Regions from separate parts of the Salmonella sp. FC25216 genome, predicted to be linked through region 2. Evidence: predicted binding sites of a transcription regulator. Region 2 holds the regulator's gene; the other holds the start of a gene.
What was found. The regulator sigma-54, encoded in region 2, starts transcription at its own class of promoters, with help from an activator protein. The targets are predictions, from matches to a motif close to GTTGGCACANNTTTCGCTNT.

Region 1: a site for sigma-54 is predicted at 1,473-1,492, ahead of glnA (glutamate--ammonia ligase). Genes of this name have one in related genera too.

Annotation. Positions count from the first base shown of each region.
Region 1 is NZ_JBDGON010000013.1:14,141-17,330, forward strand. It holds gene glnA (glutamate--ammonia ligase) at 1-1,388, opposite strand, end outside; gene typA (ribosome-dependent GTPase TypA) at 1,764-3,190, shown strand, end outside.
Region 2 is NZ_JBDGON010000003.1:525,286-528,475, reverse strand. It holds gene rapZ (RNase adapter RapZ) at 1-341, opposite strand, end outside; gene ptsN (PTS IIA-like nitrogen regulatory protein PtsN) at 387-878, opposite strand; gene hpf (ribosome hibernation promoting factor) at 996-1,283, opposite strand; gene rpoN (RNA polymerase factor sigma-54) at 1,306-2,739, opposite strand; gene lptB (LPS export ABC transporter ATP-binding protein) at 2,787-3,190, opposite strand, start outside.

The sequences.
Region 1 (3,190 bases), on a different contig from region 2:
AACTCTACCGGGTGCGGGGTCATACGCACGCGGTCATCTTCTTCGCGACGCAGCGCAATATACGCATCGATCGCTTCATCAGTGAACACGCCGCCTGCTTTCAGGAACTCGCGGTCCAGATCCAGCGCGTTCAGCGCTTCTTCCAGAGAACCCGCCACCTGTGGGATCTCTTTCGCTTCTTCCGGCGGCAGGTCATACAGGTTTTTGTCCATGGCTTCGCCCGGATGAATCTTATTCTTAATCCCGTCCAGACCGGCCATCAGCAGGGCGGCAAAGCACAGATACGGGTTAGCCGCCGGGTCCGGGAAGCGAACTTCGATACGGCGCGCTTTCGGAGATGCCACCACCGGAATACGGATGGAGGCGGAACGGTTACGGGCGGAGTAGGCCAGCATCACTGGCGCTTCATAACCCGGGACCAGACGCTTATAGGAGTTGGTGGTTGGGTTCGCCAGGGCGTTGATGGCTTTGGCGTGTTTGATGACGCCGCCGATGTAGTACAGCGCTTGTTCAGACAGGCCGGCATATTTGTCGCCAGAGAACAGGTTGGTGCCGTTCTTCGCCAGCGACATGTGGCAGTGCATACCGGAACCGTTATCGCCGAACATTGGTTTTGGCATAAAGGTTGCTGTCTTACCGAAGCGGTGAGCCACGTTATGCACGACATATTTGTAAATCTGAATTTCGTCGGCTTTTTTGGTCATGGTATTAAAGCGGGTTGCCACTTCGTTCTGGCCCGCGGTCGCTACTTCGTGGTGGTGCGCTTCGACGACCAGGCCCATTTGCTCCATGACCAGACACATTTCAGATCGGATATCCTGTGCGGAGTCGACTGGCGGTACCGGGAAGTAACCCCCCTTGACTGCCGGACGGTGGCCTTTGTTGCCACCTTCGTATTGGGTGGAGGAGTTCCAGGCACCTTCGATGTCGTCGATGGCTACGTGAGAACCGGAAATGGACGTACCGAAGCGGATATCGTCAAACAGGAAAAATTCAGGTTCCGGCCCAAACAGAACGGTATCGGCGATACCGGTCGCGCGCAGGTAGTCTTCCGCGCGTTTCGCGATGGAACGCGGGTCACGGTCATAACCTTGTAGAGTGCCAGGTTCCAGGATATCGCAACGGATAATCAGGGTGGAGTCGGCGAAGAACGGGTCGATAACCGCAGTGGACGCATCCGGCATTAGCACCATATCGGATTCGTTAATGCCTTTCCAGCCGCCGATAGAGGAGCCGTCAAACATTTTGCCTTCTTCAAAGAATTCGGCATTTACCTGATGAGCAGGAATCGTGACGTGCTGTTCTTTGCCTTTGGTATCGGTGAAGCGCAGATCGACAAACTTCACTTCGTGTTCGTTCAGCATCGTCAAAACGTGTTCAGCGGACATACTTGTACTCTCCCGGATTGGTCATGGTCGGTCGTCGTGGTAACGAGATCTTCAATTCTGCTGGCCGTGTCGCCGTAAAAATATAAAGCGAAATCTGTGCCAACTTTCACATTGCCCCCAAAAGGCGTTATCATGCGCACCATCGTGCAAAAGGGCTGCACCACGGTGACTATGTTGCACCAAAATAGTGCTTTGATGTGAACATTAAGCACCACATTGGTGCAATAGAACGCAAGCCACCCTTTTAACGCTCCGTGAAAGCGATCACAAAGAGACTCTGCAATACTTGTTTGCGGAGGATGTTTGTGATCCTGTTTTGTAGTGCGATTAATCCGTGTACAATAACGCGCTATTTCTAATGCCTGAGGCAAAGTTGTGATCGAAAATTTGCGTAACATCGCCATCATCGCGCACGTTGACCATGGTAAAACTACCCTGGTTGATAAGCTGCTCCAGCAATCCGGTACGTTCGACGCGCGTGCCGAAACTCAAGAGCGAGTGATGGACTCCAACGATTTGGAGAAAGAGCGTGGTATTACTATCCTCGCTAAAAACACCGCTATTAAATGGAATGATTACCGTATCAACATCGTTGATACTCCCGGGCACGCTGACTTCGGTGGTGAAGTAGAGCGCGTCATGTCCATGGTTGACTCTGTGCTGCTGGTGGTTGACGCATTTGACGGCCCGATGCCGCAAACGCGCTTCGTGACCAAAAAAGCCTTTGCTCATGGCCTGAAACCGATTGTGGTTATCAACAAAGTTGACCGCCCTGGCGCGCGTCCTGACTGGGTTGTCGACCAGGTATTCGACCTGTTTGTTAACCTTGATGCGACCGACGAGCAACTGGACTTCCCGATCATCTACGCGTCAGCGTTGAATGGTATCGCGGGTCTGGACCACGAAGATATGGCGGAAGACATGACCCCGCTGTATCAGGCGATCGTTGATCATGTTCCGGCACCGGACGTTGACCTCGATGGTCCGTTGCAGATGCAGATCTCCCAGCTTGACTACAACAACTACGTTGGCGTTATCGGCATTGGCCGCATCAAACGCGGCAAAGTGAAGCCGAACCAGCAGGTCACTATCATCGATAGTGAAGGGAAAACCCGTAACGCGAAAGTGGGTAAGGTATTGACGCATCTGGGTCTGGAGCGTATCGACAGTGATATCGCCGAAGCGGGCGATATCATTGCGATCACCGGTCTGGGCGAGCTGAACATTTCCGACACCATCTGTGACCCGCAGAACGTTGAAGCGCTGCCGGCGCTGTCCGTTGATGAGCCGACCGTGTCTATGTTCTTCTGCGTTAACACCTCGCCGTTCTGCGGTAAAGAAGGTAAGTTTGTGACTTCTCGTCAGATTCTTGACCGTCTGAACAAAGAGCTGGTGCATAACGTGGCGCTGCGCGTTGAAGAAACCGAAGATGCGGATGCGTTCCGTGTATCCGGTCGTGGCGAACTGCACCTGTCCGTGCTGATTGAAAATATGCGTCGTGAAGGTTTCGAACTGGCGGTTTCCCGTCCGAAAGTTATCTTCCGTGAAATCGACGGTCGTAAACAAGAGCCTTACGAAAACGTGACGCTGGACGTCGAAGAGCAGCATCAGGGTTCTGTCATGCAGGCGCTGGGCGAGCGTAAAGGCGACCTGAAAAACATGAATCCAGACGGTAAAGGTCGCGTACGTCTTGACTACGTGATCCCAAGCCGCGGGCTGATTGGTTTCCGTTCAGAATTCATGACCATGACTTCCGGTACTGGTCTGCTGTACTCCACCTTCAGCCATTACGACGATATTCG
Region 2 (3,190 bases):
CTCTCTAAAGAAAGGTTTTTGCTGGAAAGCGGATGCAGACGTCGCGTGTCGCTGTAGCGGCGAATCAAGGTATTGCGGTCGGCGTCAAGAAACAGCAATTGCGGCGAGAAAGCGTCAGGCAGATTATTCATCGCCTGTTCAAAAATCTCAGGTGATTCAGGCATATTGCGCACATCAATGCTGACGGCGGCGGAAATCTGGCGATCGGCCAGTGTTCGCGCCAGATCGGGCAACAGCACGACGGGAAGGTTATCCACGCAGTAAAAACCCATATCTTCCAGCGCGCGTAGAGCGACAGATTTACCTGATCCGGAACGCCCGCTGACGATCATCAGTACCATGTACCGTTTCTCCTCACAACGACAGAAAGAAATGCCATTGAGTTGTTATGCCTCATTCTGCTCACCTTCGGTGTCAGTAATGATTTGATACAGCTCTTCATCATTCAGCGCCGCGCGCAGGCGGCGGCAGATCGTTTTATCCGCCAGACGTTTCGCGACCAGCGACAGCGTATGCAGATGCGTTTTAGTCTGATCGGCGGGCACCAGCAGGGCGAAGAGGAGATCGACCGGCTGGTTATCGATGGCATCGAACGCGATAGGCGTTTCGAGCTGAACGAACACGCCGACGGCGCGTAAGGTATCTTCTTCCAGTTTCCCGTGCGGGATGGCGATACCATTACCAATACCGGTACTGCCCATTTTTTCGCGTGTCAGAATGGCTTCAAACACGACCTGAGGAGGTAAACTGAGCTGTTTTGCCGCCAGTTCGCTGATGATTTCCAGCGCGCGTTTCTTACTCTGACAATGAACGCCGCTACGCGTACACTCCTGGTTAAGTACACTGCTCAGTTGTAGAGTCGTATCGTTATTTATCATAATTTCACCTAAGAACCTGTCCTGTCAGGTTGATGGCCAGGTTCGGAGCGCTAACTGTACAAATGGCCCGTTGTGTCACACAACAGGCCGTCCTGCACTGGCTAACTGCCCGGACAATTAGTGTTGTTTCAGTTTATCTTTATGCCTGGTTAACTGCCTTGCCAGTTTATCAATCAAGCCGTCAATGGCGGCATACATATCCTGGCCTTCCGCGCTGGCGTGAATTTCGCCGCCGTTAACGTGTAGCGTCGCATCCGAGATGTGCGTGACCTTCTCCACTTTCAACACCACGTATACCTGATTAATCCGCTCAAAATACTGTTCAAGTTTGGCGAATTTCGTCGTCACAAATTCACGCAGGGCTTCAGTAATTTCGACGTTATGTCCGGTGATATTGAGCTGCATAGTGTCTTCCTTATCGGTTGGGTCAAACCAGCTGTTTGCGTTGGTTTGACGGCGGAATGGATAAAGACTCTCGGTACTTCGCAACAGTGCGGCGCGCCACCATGATACCCTGTTCTGACAGCAGAGAGGTTAACTTGCTGTCGCTCAGCGGTTTCGCGGGGTTTTCCGCCGCAATTAACTTCTTCACCAGCGCGCGAATCGCGGTGGAAGAGGCTTCGCCTCCGCCTTCGGTATTGACGTGGCTGGAAAAGAAATATTTGAGTTCAAAAATACCGCGCGGGCTGTGCAGATACTTCTGCGTGGTCACGCGGGATATGGTGGATTCGTGCATCTCGACGGCCTGGGCGATATCCGCCAGTACCATCGGTTTCATATATTCTTCGCCCTGTTCAAAAAAGGCTTGCTGTTGCTCGACGATGCAGCGACTGACACGCAGCAGCGTGTCGTTGCGGCTTTCAAGGCTTTTTATCAGCCACTTCGCATCCTGTAAATTACTGCGGATGAACTGGCTGTCGGTATCGTTGCGCGCGCTGTTGCACATGGCGGCATAGTGCTGGTTAATCTGTAAACGGGGAATACTGTCGCTATTAAGCTCCACCGTCCAGCGGCCGTTATGCTTGCGTACCAGCACATCCGGGATAACGTACTCCGGCTCGCCGGTCTGGATCGACTGACCGGGTCTGGGATCGAGCGACTGAATCAGGTTTACCGCCTCTTTCAGTACCTCTTCTTTCAGTCGGGTAACGCGCATCAACGTGCGGAAATCGTGGTTGGCCAGCAGATCAAGGTGATCGCAGATAATGAGCCGCGCCTCTTCCAGCCACGGCGTGGATTTGTCGAATTGTGAAAGCTGGATCAGCAGACAGTCGCGAAGATCTTTCGCCGCAACGCCCACCGGATCAAAACGCTGAATACGCTTCAGGACGGCTTCGACTTCATCAAGATCTACCTCTTCATCGCCCATGCTTTCGCGAATTTCATCCAGGGATACGGTGAGATAACCGGTATCATCTACCGCATCGACAATGGATGTCGCAATGGCGCGATCGGTGTCCGAGAAGGGCGTTAGCTCAACCTGCCACATCAGATAATCCTGCAACGACTGCGTCGTTTCGCCCTGATAGACGGGCAGTTCATCATCGATATAATCGCCGCTGGGGCCGGATGGCGTCCCGGCGGTGTAAATTTCATCCCAACTGGCGTCAAGCGGCAGCTCTTCCGGCATCTCTTTCTGTTCGAGCGCATCTGCGGTATCGAGAGGATCGTCATCCTGAGGTTGCTGAGTGTCGATTTCGTCATGAAGATCGGTTTGCTCAAGCAGCGGGTTATTTTCCAGCGCTTGCTGGAGTTCCTGCTGAAGTTCCAGCGTAGACAACTGCAACAGACGGATGGCCTGTTGTAGCTGAGGCGTCATCGCCAGTTGTTGGCTAAGCCTGAGTTGCAAACCTTGCTTCATATTCAGAGTCGTTTTCTCCCGCTAGAGCAGCATAGCCCTCTACCCTATCAGAGTCTGAAGTCTTCCCCAAGATATACACGCTTAACGTGTTCGTCTTGCAGGATTTCTGTCGGCGTACCGTGGGCGATAAGGTGGCCCTGGCTTACGATATAGGCGCGTTCACAGACTGCCAGCGTCTCACGGACATTATGGTCGGTGATCAGCACCCCGAGCCCGCTATCGCGCAGATGTTCGATAATGCGTTTGATGTCGATAACGGAAATCGGGTCAACGCCGGCAAAGGGTTCATCCAGCAGGATAAATTTGGGATTAGCGGCCAACGCGCGGGCAATTTCTACACGACGGCGTTCACCACCGGACAGCGCCTGTCCCATGCTGTCGCGCAGATGCTCAATATGAAACTCTTCCATCAGCTCGTTGGCGCGGTCTTCTCGCTGTTCTGCGGTCAAAT